3 regions of the Weissella sp. ESL1139 genome follow, and region 2 is predicted to be linked to each of the others. Evidence: riboswitches for the same ligand, from Rfam matches in the RefSeq annotation. Region 2 holds a riboswitch; each other region holds the start of a gene.
What was found. Region 2 has a riboswitch for thiamine pyrophosphate ahead of thiD (bifunctional hydroxymethylpyrimidine kinase/phosphomethylpyrimidine kinase). Riboswitches for the same ligand answer to the same signal wherever they lie in the genome.

Region 1 (7,534 bases), 420 kb from region 2:
GGTATCATCGTTAATGGTAAGAAGATTCGTGTTTACGCAGAGCGTAACGCAGCTGACTTGAAGTGGGTTGCTAATGATGGTGTTGAAATTGTATTGGAGTCAACTGGATTCTATACTTCAGCAGAAAAGTCACAAGCTCACTTGGATGCTGGTGCTAAGAAGGTTTTGATCTCAGCACCTGCTGGAAATATTCCAACGGTTGTTTATGGTGTTAACCAAGATACATTGACTGCAGATGACAACATTGTTTCTGCTGGTTCATGTACTACACAATCACTTGCTCCATTGGCAAATGCTTTGGACAAGGAATTCGGTATTGAACTTGGTTTGATGACCACTGTTCACGCATTCACTGGTACACAAATGCTTTTGGATGGTCCTAAGGCTAAGAAGATGCGTTCAAACCGTGCTGCATCTGTAAACACTATTCCTCACTCAACTGGTGCTGCTAAGGCTATCGGTTTGGTAGTTCCTTCAGTTGCTGGTAAGTTGGATGGTCACGCACAACGTGTTGGTGTTGTTGATGGTTCAGTTACTGAGTTGACTGCAGAATTGTCAAAGACGGTTTCTGCTGAAGAAGTTAACGAAGCTGTTAAGAAGTACGAGAATGATTCATTTGGATACAATGATGATGAAATTGTTTCATCAGATATCATTGGCGACACACACGGTGCCGTATACGATCCAACTTTGACTAAGGTTATCACTGTTGGTGATAAGCAATTAGTTCAAACTGCTGCTTGGTATGATAACGAGTATGGTTTCACTTCAAACATGATCCGTACTTTGTTGCACTTGGCAACACTTTAATAGTTAGATAACTATTATTGAAAACGGGTGGTTTAGTAATAGTCTGAACCGCCCGTTTTTTCTATTAAACTCTTAACGAATTAAAATAAGGAAAGAGGGATTCCATGGCAAAATTAACTGTTGATGACCTAGAATTAAAAGGTAAGAAAGTATTGATGCGTGTTGACTTTAACGTGCCACTAAAAGAAGTGGACGGTCAACAAGAAGTTGCTAATGATAACCGTATTGTTGCAGCTTTGCCAACAATTAAGCATGTATTGAACGAGGGTGGACGTGCTATCTTGTTCTCACACTTGGGTCGTATTAAGAGTGAAGATGATAAGCCTGGACTATCAATGAAGCCAGTTGCACAACGTTTGGCTGATTTGTTAGGTCAACCTGTTACATTCGTTCCTGCAATTGAAGGCCCTGAACTTGAAGATGCTATTAACCATCTTGAAGATGGCCAAGTATTAATCTTTGAGAACACACGTTATGCTGACGTTGTAGATGGCGAGCAAGTAAAGCGCGAGTCAAAGAACGATCCTGAGTTAGGTGCTTACTGGGCATCATTGGGTGATGTATTTGTAAACGATGCCTTTGGAACTGCTCACCGTTCACACGCTTCAAATGCTGGAATTGCAGCTAACATTGCACAAACAGCTGCAGGTTACTTGATGGAAAAGGAAATCAAGTTCTTGGGTGGAGCTGTTGAAAACCCAGAGCGTCCATTCGTTGCAATCATCGGTGGTGCTAAGGTTTCAGATAAGATTACGATTATCCAAAACCTACTAGCAAAGGCTGATAAGGTTATTGTTGGTGGTGGAATGGCATATACATTTGCTGCTGCTAAGGGTCAAAAGATTGGTGATTCATTATACGAAGCTGACAAGGTTGAATTGGCTAAGCAATTAATTGCTGATGCTGGTGATAAGTTGGTATTGCCTGTTGATGCCGTTGCAGCTGACAAGTTTGCTAACGATGCAGAATCATATGTTGCTGAAGGTGACATCAAGGATGGCTACATGGGTCTAGATATTGGTCCTAAGTCTGTTGAACTATTTAAGTCAGTGCTTGCTGATGCAAAGACAGTTGTTTGGAATGGTCCTATGGGCGTATTCGAAATGGAAAACTTTGCTAAGGGAACTTTGGCTATTGGTCAAGAACTTGTTAAGGTTACTGAGAACGGTGCAACAACAATTGTTGGTGGTGGTGATTCAACTGCTGCCGTACAACAATTAGGTGTCGCTGACCAATTGAGTCATATTTCAACTGGTGGTGGTGCTTCATTGGAGTACCTAGAAGGAAAGACTTTGCCAGGAATTGCAGCAATTTCTGAAAAGTAATCCTAGATTGATGAAGGTCGAGTGTTATTGCTCGGCTTTTTTTGTTGCTTGAAATATTCTAATAAGGACTTATTTATGGTAAACTATTCCAAATGGTAATATTTAAGGAAGCTTATTATGGATATTAATAAATTTAATGTGTTTTTAGATTTAGCACAAACTGGTAATTATTCTGAAACGGCAGAGCATTTATATACAACGCAGGGTAATATTTCTAAACAAATTTTATCTTTAGAAAAAGAATTAAAGACAAAATTATTTATTCGTGAGCATCGGCGTATTACATTGACTGAATCTGGTCGCATTACCGAAATGTATGCTAAAAAGATTACTCATGAATATCGGGCTTTGCAGCAAACATTAACGCAACACGGTGTTGAATCTGATAATGTGTTAACGATCCATACGATGCCAACGTTTTCCAATTATCGGGGCTTTTCTTTAGTGAGTGCTTTCCATCAAAATTATCCAGAGATTACCTTACATTTCTCAGAAACACAGGATGATAAATTAGTTGATTCGTTACTAGAGAATCAAGCTGATATTATCTTTGGTCATTACACACCTAATTTAAACAGTAAACTTGAAACTTTGTTAACAGATCAGGATAATCTGGTTGCGATATTACCAGCAAACCATCCACTTTCAGCTAAAAAAATGCTGACTTTAAATGATATGATTCAAGAAGACATCTTGTTACTAGAAGGTGAAGAAACCATGATTTTTAATAAATTTGGAATTATGGCGGAAAAACAACAATTGAAGAAAGCCGTTACTTACCAGGGAGAGCGAATCGATATTATTTTAAATATGGTTTCAAATGGTATGGGAATGGCGCTCGTTATGGATAAGCGTGTGGATGTGTCTCATGATGAGCAGCTTATCAAACGGCGAATTGGTTTAAATACGACTAGTAATTTTGGCTTTATGCGGTTAAAGCAACTTCATGAATCTAATGCTAGTGAAGTTTTTTGGAAATATATGACTCAAATTACTAATCATGATCTTAATTAATCAGTTTTTTAATGATTAATATGATATGATAGTTTTTATAGAAGAATATTTATCACAAAGGGGAGCCATTATCGGCTGAGAAGGAGTTTTACTCTAGACCCTCCGTACCTGTTTTAGTTATTTAAGCGTAGGAATTGTGAAAGTACTATTATTAGCATTGTATATAATAGCCTCTTTGTGATTTTTAATTACAAAGAGGCTTTTTTATTTTAATTTATTGGAGTTTAGGAGAATGGGTATGAATTCAAGTACTAGAAAAATTACGTATTTGGCTATGATGATTGCATTGGATGTTGTTTTATCACCAATTTTACGTATTGAGGGTATGGCACCAATGTCTAGTGTCGTTAATGTATTAGCAGGCGTTCTGATGGGACCTTTGTATGCAACGATTATGGCAACTTGCTGTGGTATTATTCGTATGATGATGATGGGAATTCCGCCATTGGCATTAACTGGCGCAGTTTTTGGCGCTTTATTAGCAGGATTGGGCGCTCGCTTGATGCATAATGTTTATGGGTCAATTATTGGTGAAATTATTGGTACAGGAGTTATTGGATCATTATTATCATATCCAGTTATGGTATTATTTACCGGTACTAAAACAGACTTGTATTGGTTACTTTATACACCAAGATTCTTAGGAGCTGCAGTCATGGGCTCAGTCGCAGCTTGGGTAATTTGGCAACAGGCTAAGAAAATGTCATTGTTTAAAGATATGATGCGTGTATTTAATGGGAAATTGGAGATACACTGATGGAAAAAATCATGATGCCACTAACTCAAACACCATTGGTTCATTGCATTACGAACACGATTTCAGTTGAAACAGTGGCCAATGCTATATTATATGTTGGTGCTAAGCCAATTATGACTGAAGATACGCGTGCTTTTGAGGATTTAGCAAAGCAAACGGATAGTTTATTGTTGAATTTAGGTAGTTTGTCGGTCAAAAAAGAAGAAAGCTTATTAGCTGCAACCAAGTTAGCCCACGGTCATAAACCATTTGTGCTAGATGTTGTGGGCGTTGCCAGTGCACGTACCGCTATGGCAATTGCTAAAAAACTTATGACTTACGAACCAACTATCGTACGCGGTAATATTTCTGAGATGCGTGCGGTAGCTGGTTTAACGACAACAAATCGAGGCGTTGATAGTAGTGCTTTAGATCAGACAAAGGACGCTGTCAATGAGTTAATCGTTGCATTACAAGCATTGCCAACTGCCTCAATATATGTTGCCACGGGTGCGCAAGATGTTGTGGTGGCCGGCGATAACGTGTGGGTTTTAGAAAATGGTGTACCTGAATTAGATCGATTTACAGGTTCAGGAGATTTATTGGGCGGTTTGTTGGCAGCATTGTTGGGTGTGCAAGCAACACCTGAAGTTGCTGCAGTACATGCAATTAGTTACTTAAATATTGCCGGTGAACAAGCTAAACAAAGGGCTACAACAAAAGGACTGGCAGATTTTCGGCAACAGTTTTTAAATGAATTATCATTGTTAGGTACTGACAATCCTGATTGGTTAGCACAAATAAAGGGGACAAAAAATGGCAAAAGAATTATATTTAGTGACAGCACGTTATGGGGAAAGTGAAAAAGAATTTTTAGATAAGGTTGCGCTAGCATGTGCGAGTGGAGTTACTTTAGTACAATTACGCGAAAAAGATTTATCAACCCGTGCTTATTATGAGTTAGCCGTAAAAGTTAAGCAGATAACGGATCAATATGACTTATCTTTGATTATTGATGATCGCATTGATATTTGTTTAGCCGTTGACGCAGCGGGCGTTCATATTGGGGATGACGAGTTACCAGTGAACATTGCTCGTAAGCTATTAGGACCTAATAAAATGTTAGGTGTATCAGCCAAAACAGTTGAACGAGCTGTTGAAGCGGAAACGCAAGGGGCAGATTACTTAGGTACTGGTGCAATGTTCCCAACGACCACTAAGGTTATTACAAAACAGACAAGTAAAGCGACTTTGACAGATATTGTTAAGGCAGTTAATATTCCGGTCGTTGCAATCGGTGGTATCAAAGAAAATAATATTGCAACGTTAGCAGACACTGGTGTTGTTGGTGTTGCTGTTGTAAGTGAAATTATGAAGGCTGATGACATTGCTGATAAAGTTAAAAAATTAAACAAACAAATTGATTTATTATAAGTAAAATAAGACTGGGGGTTTAGCTCAACCAGTCTTTTTTATATACTTATATTATTGGAAAAGTAACAGGCCAATTTAAATTATATAAAAAGAAGGACGTGTTAATATGATTGCATTTGAAAATGTTGTTAAAACATATCAAAATAAGCAAGTTGTTAATAAATTAAATCTAACCATCGCTTCTGGTGAATTTTTTGTTTTGGTTGGTCCCAGTGGTAGTGGGAAAACCACGATTTTAAAAATGATTAATCGTTTAACTAACCAGAGTCAGGGTAAAATTATCATTGATGATCAAAATGTTGAGAATGTTAATAAGACGACGTTACGTCAGGATATTGGCTATGTTTTACAAAATATCGCCCTTTTCCCGAATTTAACAATTAGTCAAAATGCTGGCATCTTATTAGAAGCGCGAGGTATTAAACGCGAGCAAAGGCAAGAAATTGTCAAAACATTGTTGGATAAAGTTGGATTATCTTATGACCAATATGGTTCACGAATGCCTAATGAATTATCAGGTGGTGAACAACAACGGGTAGGGATTGTCCGTGCATTGACAACGCAACCTAAAATTATTTTAATGGATGAGCCATTTAGTGCCCTAGATCCGTTATCACGTAAACAATTACAAGACTTAATTTTGTCGTTGTATCAAGAACTAAAACCAACGATTGTGTTTGTTACCCATGATATGCAAGAGGCCTTACGGTTAGGAACGCAAATTGGTGTATTGGTGAATGGCGAACTACAACAAGTAGGGGCACCGCAAACGATTATTAATCAACCAGCTAATCAAGTTGTGTCATCACTATTTAACAATCAACGAATCACTTTGATTGCTAATCTTTTGGCAGCTAATCTTGGTGAAACCGTTGCTAATAAGCAAGTAATGGATACTGTCCATTTATCTAGTATTCAAACAATTCAGGAACTAGCTGCTGCGTTGTATCAGCATGATTATGTCATTGTTGATGAGCAATATATCATCAATCAGAATGATTTACTAATGTATATTAGTAAGAATTAAGGAGAACAATATGTTAAATGATTTGATACATTTAGTCACAACTCAATCAAGTGACATTATTGTTGCTCTGGAAGAACATGTTTTGCTTTCTTTAGCAGCAATTTTAATTGCTTCAATTATTGCCATCCCACTAGCGATTTCGCTGATGAATCATCGGCGTTTAGGTGAAGGGGTATTACAAGTTGCGGGAGTTATTCAAACAATTCCTAGTTTAGCAATTTTGGGTGTTTTAATTCCGTTTGTGGGAATTGGAACAGCGCCAGCTATTATTGCCTTGGTCCTATATGCCATTATGCCAATTTTTCAAAATACGTATGCTGGTTTAACTGAAATTAATCCCGACTTATTAGAAGCTGCTGAAGCATTTGGCTTTTCAAAATGGTTTAAATTATTTAAAATTCAATTACCATTAGCCATGCCGATGATTTTATCAGGATTGAGAATTGCGATGGTATTAGTTATTGGAACGGCGACATTAGCTGCCCTAATTGGTGGTGGTGGCCTTGGTACATTCATTATGATTGGTATCCAAACAAATGATAATGCGCAGTTATTGCTAGGTGCTATTTTATCAGCGGTGTTAGCATTGGTCTTTTCATGGATTATTAAAGTACTTGGTAAACTATCTTTGAAAAAATTGGGAATTGTTGTCACTGTGCTGATTATCTTGTTAGGTGGTTATTTTGGTGGTAGAGCCTTATTGCAACCTAGTGGCCGGATTATAGTGGCCGGCAAATTAGGTGGTGAACCTGAGATTTTAATTAATATGTATAAGGAACTAATTGAAGAAGATAATCCACGATTAGACGTACAGATTAAACCCAATTTTGGTGGCACAACGTTTATTTATAAGGCCCTTAAAAGTGGGGATGTTGATATTTATCCAGAGTTTACCGGAACGGTCTTGCAGAATTTGGTTAAGGGTAAAAAGGTTAGTCATCAACCAAAAGAAGCGTATCAAGATGCTAAACAAGCGCTTGATGAGCAAGATAATTTGGCTTACTTGCCACGTATGAAGTATCAAAATACGTATGCATTGGCAGTACGTCAAGCAGATGCGAAAAAATATCATTTGCAAACAACTAGCGATTTAGCAAAACTGTCACCACAATTATCGGCTGGTTTTGATCATGATTTCTATGAATTAAAAGATTCATATCCAGGAATGAAGAAGGCATACAACTTACA
Region 2 (7,534 bases):
ATATGCTTGTGGTGTCCGTAACATTTCACGAGTTGTAAATTCATGATGGGTTGGATCATCAACAGCTTCGTCCGATTGTGTATCAGGTGCATCATGGATAAGTAACGCACCACCAACGATTAATACCATTGAAAGTAGTCCCCAACCCATTAATGCGTATGGCAAATTATGAACTAGATCATTTCCTAAAATGGCTGAATCAATATATTTAAATACAAATGAACCAAGCCCATAAAAAGCAACAGAAATTCCAGAAATCAAACCAGTTTTTTCTGGGAACCATTTAATCGCATTTGAAAGTGTTGCCATATAAGCAATACCATCAGCAGCACCTAACATAACACCAACAGAAAGATAGTATAACCATAATTGATCTGATGATTTAACAAATGAAGCAATAATTGTAGCTAAACCAAATACAATTCCGGCAGTGATTGTAACTTTACGGACACTAAATTTTTTAACTAACGCACCAACGAAAATGGTTGATAATGATAGTGATAATGCACCGATAGAAAAAATCAATGAAATTGATCCTAAATGTGGTTGAACCGTAGCTGGGTTACCAGTTTTGGAATCAATAACTAATTGATTAAACATTTTTAAAATAGGTGTATTAAAAATACTCCACGCATAAAAAGTACCTACTCCTAATTGAACAAGAACTGTTCCTAAGATAACTAACCAGCGGTTAACAACTTTGGGACGTCCTTGTGACGACGATGTTGCAGCTTGCATAATAAGAATCTCCTAAAACCTAAAAAATAATGCATAACGTTACTTGCGAAAACGCTTACCCGTACTAATATAGTACTGTTTTTAGGAAATGTCTATATAAAATATGCTAATAATAAGAATTTTATGTATTTAACATAAAAAATAAGCTAAGACATATGCCTTAGCTCTCAATGTTAATAAATTACAAAAAATTAACCTTCTAACTTATGATTGATTTTTTCTAATTTGGTTTCAATTGTGTTTGTATGACCCGGACGAATATCAGCATTTAATGAAACATAGGCACGAATACCGTTATCAGTTAAAGTTTTAATTGCTTTTTGAACAGTATCCATTACTTCAGTCCACTCACCTTCAATTTCGGTACCCATAGATGAAGTTTTATAAGTTAAACCAGATGCTTCAATTACCCCAATAATATCATCAACATAACTACTTAGTTCATCGCCAACACCAAATGGTGCAATTGCAACTGAAATTAATGTATTCATTTTATATTTTCTCCTTATATATAAGATACTTCTATTATAACATTCATACCGGTTATTTAATGTTCAGCAGCATGTTCCCAGAATGATAATTCATAACGATAAGAAGTTAAATAAGTGTCTAAATATTCATTTTGCTTATCTAATGTTAACTTTGTCCAGTCAGGTACTTGTTCATCAACCACTTGCCAACTCCATTGCGTTAAGGTTGTGTAGTCATCACTTGTATAGAATTCTAACCATGGTAGGTATACATTATCTGGTGTCGCACCTAAGTAATGCTTACCAATTAAATGATATGATTCTGTACATGGTAATAATGCCAACATTGCATTGGTGGCATCACCATTAGTAATCGCTTTTTCCATGTGATCTAGATATGCCAAGTTATGATCATCTGGTGGAATATTTAGCATAGCTGGACTTGGTAGTAATGCATCATGAGGGTCCGATTCATCCACATGTCGTGGTTTACTAGCTTGTTGTTCATGCGTTAATTTAGCAGTTGTTAAATCAAATAAATGCGCAAATTTATCAGTATAATACGTATCTTGGGCAACGTAATAATCGCGTTGCGCTTGGGTTAAGTTGTTAAAGCCAATGCCCTTTACAAATGAAGACTGATAAATATTATCTAAAATTGATTGTGATTGATTTAATAAGTAATTATGATAATTCATTGTCTTTACTCCATATTCGTTTCGACCCAGTGGTTGAGCGGCCCATGACCATGGCCAACATTAATAGTTTGACGAATGGCCTCATACGTAAATTGTTTAGCTTTGGGCATAATATTCTTTAATTCATAACCCTTGGCTAAATTAGCTGTGATGAATGCTGATAAAGTATCACCAGTCCCATGAGTACGATTAGTTTTTATACCAGGCATGCTAAACCATTCAGATGTCCCATCCTCATATAAAATGTAATCAGCAAAATTATTGTTATCGTCGCTACGATGGCCACCCTTAATTAAGACATTTTTAACACCCATTTGTTGAATTTCACGAGCTGCTTGTACGATGGCGGTATCTGTATCAAGCGTTTTGTTAACCAAAACTTCAGCTTCTGGCAAATTCGGTGTAATTAAAAAGGCTTGTGGTATTAATTCAGTAATCATTGTTGAAATGGCTTGATCACTCAGTAGATGAGCACCACCTTTAGCAACCATTACCGGATCAATAACTAACTTGCCAAATTGATACTGTTGCCATGCATTTGCAACTGCATGAACCCGTTGAGCATCTAATAAGGCCCCCGTTTTGGCGGCTCGAATATTAAGATCATCAGCAATACTTTTAAATTCTTCACCAATGAAATCAGTTGGAATTGGATATTGATCTTGTACCCCGTATGTGTTTTGGGCTGTTAAACCGACAATAACAGTCGCTGCGTATACTTTTTGATTATGAAACGTTTTTAAATCAGCATTGACACCAGCTCCCCCACTGGAATCAATTGATGCAATTGTGACAACTTGTGGTACCTCTATCATAATGTCCTCCAAAATATATGGCATAAAAAAAACACAGAAACTAGGAAATTCCTGGTTTCTGTGTGTGAAATCGCATTTTACCATTACTTTCCTTCGTTAGTACTAACTAAACAGGTTCGAAGGGTCCGATAATTAATCGTCTCAGCGTAAAGCTCCCCTAGTAAATTATTTAACTGCCTTAATTATCTCATGATACATAGGCATGGTCAATGTACATTATAAATTATCTGATAAAGCTAATATTTCGGTCACTAAAGCATTGAAGCCATTTTCATAATTGTCTAAATTAAAGGCTTCATTGGCCTTGTGAGCTAATGAAGGTTCACTAGTTGGAATTACACCAAATCCAACACCATTCGGCATTAAACGGCCGAATGAAGCCCCACCACCGACACCTTGTTCAGGTAATGAACCAGTTACTGATTTATAAGCTTCTGCTAATAATGTGACAACTGGATTGTCTTTACCAACATAATGTGGCACCAAACTGGCTGGATCACGGTCAATATTTGAAAGCCATGGTTCATTAGTTAAGATTTGAGTAACAGTGTTGGCTTCATCAAAAGTTAATGAGTAACGGAAGTTCAAATTAATGTGCCCTTTTTCACCAGCGACAAAATCAGTAATCCCAATATTTTGACTGGTCTTACCTAATTTTGGCTCAGCTTTACCGTAACCTGATTTTTCACCAAATGGATCTTCGTGGAGTTTTTGACCGATAAATTGTAAGAAGTTAGCTGCATTATCACTGAAATCAAATTGGGCTAAGTAATTAGCTAAGTATGTGGCAGCGTTTTTACCAGTTTCTGGGCGGGCAGCGTGGGTTGCAACACCTTGTAAACTTAGAGTAATTTCGTCACCAATTTGTTTTACATCACCGGTTACGCCAGCTTTGTCACAGTATGTCGTATAGTCGCTTGGATCAATGCCAGTTACAGTGGCTGTCGCAAATCCCGGTAGCACATTTGTTGCAGTACCACTGTGGAAATTGTCCAATTGAATATCACTATCACTATCGTTAGTACTGTTAAAATACAAATCTAATTGGCTAATCCCCTTTTCACCATATGATAAATCGGCCGACCCATCTGGTGAAAAGCCATGATTAAGTGCACCTTCTTCAGCAAAGTACTGATGCATATCAGCCCATTCACTCTCTTCATCAGTTCCAATAATGAAACGGATTTGATGCTTAAGTGGTATGTTAGCATCTTGAATGGCTTTAATTGCATAATAAGTTAGCATAACCCCTGATTTCATATCATTTGCACCACGGGCATAGAGATAATTGTCATCTTTGATTACTGGAATAAATGGATCACTCTGCCACTGATCAAGGTCATTGACAGGGACAACGTCGACATGCACAAGCACACCAATTGGATCATCATCGTTTTCTGGTCCAATATAAATATAACCGGCACGGTTACCAACTGTACCAATGTTTTCAAAACCATCTCGTTCAGCGATTGACATCATAAAGTCTAGAGCCGCCTTCGGACCTGGTCCATAAGGTGCTTCGGTTGAAGCCAAAGAATCATCACGCACAGAAGCAATTGATAACAGTGATTTTAAGTCGTTTAGCCAGTTGGTGTAATAACTTTGTGGTTGTATTGTTGTCATATTTAAATCCCCCAAGTAATTTAATTAATGTACCATTATACTAACAATAAATGTAATAATATGCAATTAAATTCTAAAAAACAAGTCTAAAAGCTAAAAATATACATAAATTAATGTATATTAATTGTTGTTATACAAAAAACGACTGAAGTTAACATTAACCTTAGTCGTTTGATTGTCTATTATGTAATAATTAACATTAAAATCGGAATAACCAGTAGCATCAGCAAAGTTGTTTGTGTGATACTGATTGAAGCAAATTTGTAATCTGCATTATAATGGAGCGCCATAATCGCCGCATTAGTCATGGCAGGCATCGCTGCTTGAACAATGAAGACTTGTTTTAATAATGTTGGCAAATCGAACGGCAACATTATTAAGGCCATTGTTGCTGGTGCTAGAATAAAACGACTTAATGCTAAGGTCGTGGTTTCAAGATTAGGTAACAAATCTTTTCGTGGTGTCTTAGCAATTGCAAATCCAATAAAGATTAACGCTAATGGCACGTTAGTATCACCTAGTTCACTTAAATCAGTGACTAAAAATTCAGGTAATTTAATATGCAAAAAAACAAAGACTAATGAAACCATCAAAGCAATCATTGGCGGATTAAACATACCTGACAATGTTTCCCGTAAATTAAAATGTTTATTGTTATGCTTTCCATCAAGTGAAATCATATAAACACCCAACGTCCAAAAAATAGTTGTATTAGCCATGTAATAAATTAAGATGTATGGCAAACTTTTCGTACCAAACAACGCCATATTAACTGGTAGACCCACGGTGATTGTATTTGAATTAAACAATAATGATTGAAATAACCCTTTATGCTTTGGATCAACGTGAATTATTTTAGCGATAAAGAATGATAAGACTAATAACAATAACATACTAGCGACGGGGAAAAATAGATTGTGCCCCATTGCTAATAGTGTTTTGGGTGTAAAGTCTTGTGGAATATGAACAATTAAGTATGCTGGCATAGCAACTTTTGTAATAAAGCCAGATAAGAAACTGCTAATACGGCCATCATCGTCATTAAAAACGCCACCTTTGACTAAAAAGAAACCTAGGGCAACTAACACTAAAATCATTAAAACACCGGTGATACTACTAATTAAAGCGTCCATTAGGTTAAAAATGCCTTCTTTCTATAAAATTCTAAATAAAAAAGATGGTTTTTCGCCATCTTTGCAATGTTACTAATTGAAATTATGACTCTGTTCAGCTATTTTAAGAACTTTCAATACTTCAGCGAAATCTTCGTTATTGATAGTATCAGTAATTTCTTGATGATACAAGATGCCAGCTAAAGCACCAACCAATGGCATAACCCGATTTGGTTCGCCAGGTAATGATTGTGCTAGTGCTAATGCCTCACTAAAACTAGTGCTATTTAAAATAACCCAAATTGCAGCTTCTAGTGTTTCAACAACATAACCCGATGTATGTAATGACGTCACTGCAACACTTTTAAGATCAGGTTTATTTAGATTTTGAAATGCTGATAAATGTTCAGCAAAAATACGATGTTGTGAATAGTATTCATAGGAGCTACTAATGGCAGCGTCAACCGCTTCAACAGGTAACATATTTTGTAACAAGTTATTAACGAGTATGGCGTAAATACCACTAGCAATCAATGATTGGGGATGATTGTGTGTTAAGCCGGTAACTTGATGTAAGACCAACATTGCTGGATCATGTAAAATGAAGTTTTCGCCATATTTAGATCGCAAATAGAGAACAACTGGTGTAATGTGCATTAGCGCACCATTCCCATTATCAGAGATATCTCGCCCACCTGAATTAAATGGGTCCTTGGTATGTGAATATTTGTTTAAAGCGAAAACAGTTGTTTTGCCAACCTCTTCTGGTCGTTCATTTAGATTATTGTATTCACCATTTTGATACCAATCTAAATAACGATTCATTAAATCAGTTAAGTTGTATCCATATGATAAACTACTGATTGTTGCTAACGTTAAAGCGGAATCACCACTCCATGAGGTAGTTTGACCATGAATTTTTTGTGCCATTAAATCACCAGTAACTAAACCTAATGTACTATTATTTAGGGGATTATACGGTAAAACCATGTAACTTGCCATCCTTTCAAGATTTTAATTGTAACACTCATGTAAAGTATTGGCAAACAGTGTAAGAATACATTATAATTATTTGTGAACGTTAAAAGGAGTAAATAATGACAGAATCAATACAAAATCAAGATTTTGATAACTTTTCACTGATATTGTTACGCGATTACTTATTACCAGAATTGTTACAGGATGATGAACCTGAAATTAATTACTGGGCTGGTAAAATATTGGCAACGAAAATGACAACATCCGGTGTTAACGAAATTCAAAATTTCTTTATGTCAGCAGGTTTTGGTTATTTGACCAAGACAGACCAAAAGTCAAACGAACAAACATGGTTATTAAATGGTCCTGTCATTGAAGAAAGACTGCAAAATAATGAGGCAGCTAGTTTCTCATTAGAAGCTGGTTTCTTAGCTCAACAAATACAGCAACTTTCAGAATGTGGTACCGAAGCCCAATGGGAGAAAAACAAGACTTCAGTTACGTTTACAGTTATGACTGAGGTGCCAGTTACTTTGCCTGAATAAATATTACTCAATAATGTAAAAAAGGCTCTATACTTTTTAGCGTGAAAGTAAAAATTTCACGCTTTTATTTTGCTCTTTTTCACAATTAAAAAGACACCAATAAAAATACCGGCGTAAAATATAGTTGTCCACACAATAAGAAACGAGGTATTTATCGATGTCTATAAATGATTCTATCTTAAATTCAGTTGGTTTGACAGATAAAAATATCAATTTTTTAATTTCTAATGACGGTACTTTTAATGAGGTGGTTCCTAAAGGACATGATCATCACTTAGTATTGCGCTATCGTGCAAGTTTAAATACACTGCCTGAACGTTGCCCTAGCTGTGGTTGTCCCTTGTTAGATAACGTTTATTTAAATGGTAAAGATACAGCCGATTATCAATTACCCACAGCTAATGGTTTTGAACAAGTACTATCCGTTAAAAAACAGCGTTATCAATGTCGTAATTGCCTTAAAAGTTTAATCGCTCAATCATGTGATTTTATGCCACGTTCTAAGATTACACGTCCATTACTTTATCAAATTATCGATTTGGCTAAACGTGATAT
Region 3 (7,534 bases), 920 kb from region 2:
AATTGACTACGGTGTGCTTCATCTTCCATAAAAATGACACGTTTATCGTGATAACCAGTCAATAAGCTTTTATATTTAGGATTTTTAACAGCACTATTCATCTTTTGAATCGTTGTGACAATTAGTGGATTATCATGCGACTGTAACTGTCTAACCAAATTGCCTGTATCTGTCGTTGTGTCCAATGCATTTTCGCCTGGAATTGATGACATATACGAATTAAAGTTCTTCGAGGTTTGAACATCCAAATCATTACGATCAATCATAAAGATAACTTTTTCAGCATCCGTATCACGCGCTAGTAATTGACTAGCTTTAAACGACGTAATCGTCTTTCCTGATCCGGTTGTATGCCACACAAAGCCGTTCTTATCAGGATGTTCTTGCGCTTGTTTCATAATCGCCTCAACTGCATAAATTTGGTACGGACGCATAATAATCATCCGTTCCTTAGCCGAATCAAAAATCGTATATTTAGCAATCAAACTATGCAACCGTTCTTTAGTAAAGAATGAGGCAGAAAAAGCATCAAGTTCATTTAGCCAATTGTTTTCTCTATCAGTCCAATAGAACATGAAATTAGCATTTAAATCACCATCGCCATTCGCAAAATAACGTGTTTCGCCACCATTAGAAATAACAAATAGCTGCACGAACCTAAACAATCCTTGCTGCATACTCTCACTTTTATAGCGGATTACTTGATTAAAAGCCTTCCTAAAATCAACATCACGACGCTTCAATTCAATTTGTACAAGGGGTAATCCATTAATAAGTACCGTCACATCATAACGGTTTTCATGTGTCCCATTAATTGTAATTTGATGGGCAACTTCATAACGATTGTTATCTACATGTAAGCCATCAAAAATTGTTAAATAAACCACTTCATCATTATCACGTTGAATACTAATTTTCCCCATTGGATTAGCATCTGAACCACGTAATTGTCGTGCAATTTGATAATGACTTTTGGCCCCAACTAATTCATTTAGTGCGCGTTTAAATTCAGAATCTGTTAACGGCTCATGATTTAAGTTATTGATGTTTTGTTCATTTAAAATTTGTCGAAAATGAGCTAATAAACTAGTTTCATCTGGTAGAACCACGGTTTTATAACCAAGGCCATTGAAACGACTCATTAGTTTATTTTCTAAATTTTGCTCTGACTCATAATCGTTCATAACGTTACCCCTCAAAAATGTGTAAACTCCTGTATTCAGTTTACTATATTTTCACAGCGTAAACCCTATTATTTGAAAATTTTCTACAAAATAACTTCACAAAAACAAAATCCCAACCAATAAAAAAACCTAGCCATCGCAATGACTAAGCTTTCTATCATACATTTCAATTTTCCATTGCTTCAACCTGATTCAACTTATCCTCATCAGCAGCGATCATAATCGCTGTTGTGGTATCACCAACCACGTTCAAAACGGTGCGGAAGATACCTGAGAACCAGTCAATACCAGCAAATAAAGCAATGCTTTCTAGTGGTAATCCTAGTGTTGGCACAATGATTGTCAACGCAACGATACCACCACCTGGTACCGCAACTGTTCCTAAACAAGCAACAATTGCTAATAGGACAATTTTTAACATCATCATAAACGAAAGGGATAGCCCATAAAATTGGGTCATCGTCACGCAGGCTAGTGCGAGGTACATGGCTAAACCGTTACTGTTTAGTGCCATCCCCAACGGTAACACCAGCTCGCTAATTTCTTTATTAACGCCCAGCCGTTCTTGTGCATCGTTCATTTCTACTGGTAATGACGCTGCTGAAGAAGTTGTGGTCATTGCAATTAATAAAATATTCGCGAACCCATGCATAACCGTGCGCAAAGACATGTGCGCTCGTATCATAATCATGCCAAATAATCCGATTAAAAATAAAAGAGTACCGATGCCGAATAATCCCAAGAATTTTACTAGGGGTAGTAAAACTTGTAAACCATTCTCGGCTGTAACAGCCGCCATTAAAGCGCCGATACCAAGTGGTGCGATACGTAACACAATTTGAATAACACCAATTAATAATTGATTTATTTGGTGCAAACCATTCAATATGCCATCATACTGTTGCTTATTGTTCGCTTTGCTCAATACGAAACCAAACAATAGCGCAAAAATAATTACCTGAATCACGTTACCTTTTGCGAGTGATTCAAAAATATTAACTGGGAAAAAGCCCAAAATCATATCGGTTGAAGAAGCTTTGTTTTTAGTGATTTCATCAGTCAGAGACGGGTCAAGCGTTAGATGCAAGCCAACACCAGGATGGAACCACCAACCTAGTAACAAACCGACTAAAGCCGCAAGCAACGTGGTGATTGTAAACCAAGCCACAATTTTAAAACCTAACCGACCTAAGCGTTTAATCGGTAACTTACCAATTGCTGCCGTGACCGTACAAAATACTAAAGGAATTACAGCCATTTGAATTAAGCGGAGAAAAATATTCCCAACAATTTTGATACCGGCAATCTTAGTACCAAAAACTGCGCCTAATATCAGACCAACCACCATACCAATAATAATTTGCGTTGTTAGATTCAATTTTGCCTTCATCTGCTTCACCATGTTTCATTTACTTGTTGCGATAAACTAGCTGCTAATACGTTAACACCCGTGTTCAAATCCGCTGGTTCGGTATATTCAGCCGGTGCATGACTAATACCTGCTTCACTCGGCACAAAAATCATCGTGGTTGGCACAACCGCGCTCATAATCTGGCTATCATGACCAGCACCTGAGAATAATGCTTGATAAGGAACATGCATCTCACTGACCAAATTCATATTGTGGGACAATAGGTCGGTAGATAGTGCAGTTGCTGGTACATGTAGGGTTGGCGTGATTGTTGCTGCTTGACATTGCTCAATACAAGCCATCATTTTAGTCACAAACTGGTCTAATTGTTCATCGGTATTTGCCCGACAATCAATCGTAAAAGTACAAGTTCCAGCCACAACATTACTAGTATTCGGCGTGACATGAATCTCACCAATCGTAAACGTCAAACCATCTGCTATTTCATCTGCCAATGCATAAAGTTGCGTCATTAACTTACTTGCCATGGCAACGGCATCTTGGCGCTGAGCCATCGGTGTCGTGCCAGCATGATTTGCCTGTCCATGTACGGTCACATCATATCGATTTTGGGCGACAATGCCTGTCACGAGACCGATTGTTTTATGACTTTGCGCAAGTCTGGGACCTTGTTCAATGTGTAATTCGGTAAAAGTTGCAGGTAGGTCAACCGACTGCTTTTGTACATTGGGTAGGCTTTGTAACTGGTTAACGGCTACTACTCTTGCATCATCAAATGAAATGCCTTGATCATCAAGTAATGTTGTTGTCTGCGTTGTACCTGTATAGTATTTTGAACCCGTAAAGGCCGCTGGAAAACAGCTGCCTTCTTCTTCACTAAATGAAATCAAGCGAACTGGTCTTTTGGGTATGTGGCCTTGTTGATACAACTGCTGGATTGCACAAAAGCCACCTAAAACACCATATAACCCGTCATAACGACCACCATGTCGCACGGTATCCATATGCGAACCAGTCGCGATAGGTTTTACATCTAGCTGTCCGGGAAAATCTAAATAAACATTGCCATAATCATCAACCGTTGCAGTAGCACCAGCTTGTTGACCAAGTTGGATTAACGATTGTTGATTGACCAACCAGGCTTTGTTATAAACCAACCTGTTTTGATCAGGTTCCTGCGTAAATTGTTGTATTAAATCTAATACTTGCACCATTTGAATAACCCGATTTACTTGCTGACACCTGAGACAGGAGATGAAGCAGCTGCTTTTTTATCTAACACACGTCCAGGGTGGGCTAGGTAACCTTTACGACCAGCTTCAACAGCCAACTTAAAGGCTTCAGACATCAATGGAATATCCTCAGCCGTTGCCATGGCCGTATTAGCCATCACGGCAGCAGCACCCATTTCCATTGCTTCAGCAGCTTGACTAGGACGGCCAATACCGGCATCGACAATAATTGGTAAATCAATTTCATCAATCAAAATTTGAATCAAATCCTTCGTCGTCAAACCTTTATTCGTACCAATTGGGGCACCCAAAGGCATGATGGCAGCAGCACCCGCTTCAACCATCTTGCGTGCTGCATTCAAATCAGGAAGCATGTAAGGTAGTACGATAAATCCTTCATCAGCCAATACCTTAGTTGCTTTGATTGTTTCTTCATTGTCTGGTAGTAAGTATTTTTTATCAGGCACAACTTCAAGCTTAATAAAATCACTGCCACTTAATTCACGCGCAATCCGGGCAGTACGAATAGCTTCTTCAGCATTTGTACTACCTGAAGTGTTCGGCAAAATCGTTACATCATCTGGAATGTAGTTAAGAATGTTTTCTTCACTAGTATTCGTACGACGAAGAGCCATCGTAATAATTTGCGCACCCGCATGGTGAATGGCTGAATCAATTAATTCATATGAATATTTACCAGATCCCAAAATGAATCGTGAACCAAAATGGTGGCCGCCAAGAATCAAATCATCATTATTTTCCATCATTATTAATAATCTCCTATTCTGATAAGACAGGCTGGTCTGTTAACAAACGTAAAATGGCATTAGCTTCATGACCTGCACAAACCATCACACGTGGTGCCATCAATCCTTCAGCACCAACACTTGAACCATCCCCACAAATATAAACATTCGCTAATTGTTGCTTCGTCTGCATCCCGTTTGTCACATGCAAACCGGCCATACCATTACCCATAACCAATGGCTTATCGGGATACAACTCCGTTACCCAATCCAATAACATCGCTTTAGCCATCGGATTATCAAAGGCCTCGCAGACAATATCACAATCACCAAATAACTCACCGATATTACCAGGCGTTACCTTGGTTTGGATTGTATCAATTTCGATAAATGGATTAAATTCCAATAGATTCTGCTTAAGTGCAGCCACTTTAGGCAACCCAATTTGACTCACTTTATATTGCTGCCGGTTTAAATTACTCATTTCAATCGTGTCAAAATCAATAATTGTCAAATGACCAACACCACTCCGTGCTAGCGCGATGGCAATATTTGAACCTAAGCCACCAGCACCGGCAATCGTAACCCGGGCATTTTGTAATTTCTCTGTAGTCCCAGCGACATTACGTTCTTTCATCCCCATAAAGAAATCTTCAACGTCGACGCCTTGAAACTTTGGTATCATTTTCTGTTCCTTTCTTCTAACCACCACCAACAAATGAAATCAATTCAACATGATCATTTTCAGCTAAAGTTTTCGTTGCTAATTCTGGGCGATGAATGATTTCACCGTTCAATTCCACAACAACGTTTTGTGTCATATCTGTTTTTATTGCGACTAGATCAGCTAGCGTTTTGCCAACCATATTATCTAGCGCCTTACCATTAACATTAATCATTAAAAAAGCCCTCCTTTCCGATACGAAAGAAGGGCTTTGACACACAGTCAAATATCGCACTTCCTTCGATCGCATTACCGACATCAGGTTCATGGGTAAATCTCAGCCTTACGGCACCCCAGACGATGATTATTAGATTTAGTTTTTGCCAATTGCTTTATGCAATCCGAATAAAATAAAAAGGGTAGTCTCTTTGTATACCCAAAAAGACTACCCATCAATTTCTATAAAATGGACTGTATCTTCCTGCGCAGGTTCTAACCAAATCAGGTTCCGTGGGTATATTCTCAGCCAAATTGGCACCCCAGATACGTTAATTTACTTAACTACTTAACAGTAGCACGTTTTTCTGATAAAAACAAACATTTTGTGTAAGCGATTTCACTTAAATCTAAGCTGGTTTAACCTTTTGTTCCAAATTACCCATCCACCAACCTAACCATGTTCCTAATGCTAGCAAGACGATTGAAAATAGGTAATGCCACATTGTAAAGTCACTATAATCAACCGGCACAATCATAACCGTTGAAGCCATCACGATACCGAAGATAATATGAAATAGCTTTGCATATGCTACTTTAAAAATATACGCCATCACTTTAGAACAAAGTAGGACAACGACTAATAAACCAACAATTAATGGTAGCAAAACTGATAAATCACCCGTTTTAATCCCATCACTCATTCCTTTATATAAGCCCAAGTAAATCAAAAAATTCGATGGACTCAATCCAGGTACTAGCAATCCCAAACCGATTAACGCACCAGCTAAAATCCACGCACCAATACTAGGTTCAATGGTTGAGAAAAGAGGTTGACCAAACCATAAAAATACAAGCATTAAAATACCGGCCAAAATCATCAAACCAATATCAGTTAACGATCGACCATGTTTTCCAGCTTCGTACCACAATGTCGGAATAGTTCCTAAAATAGCACCAATGAAAAACCAGCGTGCCACACTTTCAATTTCACCCAACATGAAACTGATAACAAAAGATAGTAGAAAAATGCCAATTACGGCACCGATTCCCACTGGTAAAAAGAATTTAACGTTAGCTTTAAAATTTTTAAATGGATTCGCCATGAACAAAATCAATCGTTCATATAATCCAAAGACAGCGGCTAAAGCCCCGCCACTAATACCCGGTAAAATAAAGCCTGATCCAATTAATGCGCCCTTAACAGCACGGAAGATAGTATCTCCTGGTCGTTTTTGCATTCACGAACTCCTCGTTTCATTTATCGTTCAATTAGTATTCTCATTATTATACCGAATCAAAGCTTATAATAGGTTAAAAAAGTGCTATTTATTAACTTATTTTTTTATGTGTTTTTGCTATAATTAAATACAAAATAAATACCGATAAGGGGGAAAGCTTTATGTCATTAACTTATACACGTTTAGCAAAACCAACTGACGTGGACGCTATTTTCCATATTATTCAACAAGCAGTCGCCTATTTAGGTAGCCAAAATTCACCACAATGGCAAGGAAGCGCTGAACCACAACGCGATGAATTTGTACATGATATTGAACAAGGCATTGTCTATGTTTTAATTCATAATCATGTTGTCGCTGGTGTCGGTAAATTAGTCCCCGGTCCTGAACAAGCTTATGAGGATATTGACGGTTCTTGGTTAGGCAATGAAAGTCAATATATGACCTTGCATCGTATCGCCATTGATGCTGATGTGCGTGGGCAAGGATTAGCGCATCATTTAATTCATGATTTAGTGTTGCTTTCATTAGATCACGGTTATCGTGACATCCGAATTGATACCCATGAAATTAACCAGGGGATGCAGAAAACCGTCAAAAAAGCCGGCTTTGAATATCGTGGTCATGTCTTAATGCCAGTCCCAAATGGGGATCGTTTAGCCTTTCAACTATTGTTGACAGATTAATGTTTTCAGCGTGTGACAGCAACCCAAATCTGGTGCGTAATGTCGACGAAACGTTACGTTAACCTGCTGTTAACATTTGTTTTATAGAACCGGTCACCTGTTCTAGGCTATAATGTCATCAGTAGAAAAGTTGAGACGGTAGCTATTTCCAGTAAGAAGGAGGTGGTGTTTATGGTGTAAAAACTATACCTAA

Region 1: another riboswitch for thiamine pyrophosphate. It lies ahead of thiW (energy coupling factor transporter S component ThiW); the one in region 2 lies ahead of thiD (bifunctional hydroxymethylpyrimidine kinase/phosphomethylpyrimidine kinase).
Region 3: another riboswitch for thiamine pyrophosphate. It lies ahead of thiS (sulfur carrier protein ThiS); the one in region 2 lies ahead of thiD (bifunctional hydroxymethylpyrimidine kinase/phosphomethylpyrimidine kinase).

The regions. Positions count from the first base shown of each region.
Region 1 is NZ_CP196375.1:353,277-360,810, forward strand. It holds gene gap (type I glyceraldehyde-3-phosphate dehydrogenase) at 1-810, shown strand, start outside; gene ACSYSF_RS01680 (phosphoglycerate kinase) at 915-2,135, shown strand; gene ACSYSF_RS01685 (LysR family transcriptional regulator) at 2,253-3,149, shown strand; TPP riboswitch at 3,198-3,300, shown strand; gene thiW (energy coupling factor transporter S component ThiW) at 3,388-3,906, shown strand; gene thiM (hydroxyethylthiazole kinase) at 3,906-4,748, shown strand; gene thiE (thiamine phosphate synthase) at 4,702-5,319, shown strand; gene ACSYSF_RS01705 (ATP-binding cassette domain-containing protein) at 5,426-6,346, shown strand; gene ACSYSF_RS01710 (ABC transporter permease/substrate-binding protein) at 6,357-7,534, shown strand, end outside.
Region 2 is NZ_CP196375.1:769,423-776,956, forward strand. It holds gene ACSYSF_RS03605 (OFA family MFS transporter) at 1-738, opposite strand, end outside; gene ACSYSF_RS03610 (MTH1187 family thiamine-binding protein) at 930-1,229, opposite strand; gene ACSYSF_RS03615 (TenA family protein) at 1,286-1,906, opposite strand; gene thiD (bifunctional hydroxymethylpyrimidine kinase/phosphomethylpyrimidine kinase) at 1,912-2,721, opposite strand; TPP riboswitch at 2,793-2,890, opposite strand; gene ACSYSF_RS03625 (Sapep family Mn(2+)-dependent dipeptidase) at 2,938-4,344, opposite strand; gene ACSYSF_RS03630 (AEC family transporter) at 4,527-5,477, opposite strand; gene ACSYSF_RS03635 (ADP-ribosylglycohydrolase family protein) at 5,550-6,446, opposite strand; gene ACSYSF_RS03640 (DUF2507 domain-containing protein) at 6,554-6,979, shown strand; gene ACSYSF_RS03645 (ISL3 family transposase) at 7,137-7,534, shown strand, end outside.
Region 3 is NZ_CP196375.1:1,725,852-1,733,385, forward strand. It holds gene ACSYSF_RS08535 (type I restriction endonuclease subunit R) at 1-1,184, opposite strand, end outside; gene ACSYSF_RS08540 (dicarboxylate/amino acid:cation symporter) at 1,351-2,574, opposite strand; gene ACSYSF_RS08545 (hydantoinase/carbamoylase family amidase) at 2,580-3,770, opposite strand; gene ACSYSF_RS08550 (thiazole synthase) at 3,785-4,555, opposite strand; gene thiF (sulfur carrier protein ThiS adenylyltransferase ThiF) at 4,569-5,219, opposite strand; gene thiS (sulfur carrier protein ThiS) at 5,236-5,433, opposite strand; TPP riboswitch at 5,476-5,564, opposite strand; TPP riboswitch at 5,660-5,750, opposite strand; gene ACSYSF_RS08565 (DUF368 domain-containing protein) at 5,825-6,655, opposite strand; gene ACSYSF_RS08570 (GNAT family N-acetyltransferase) at 6,817-7,341, shown strand.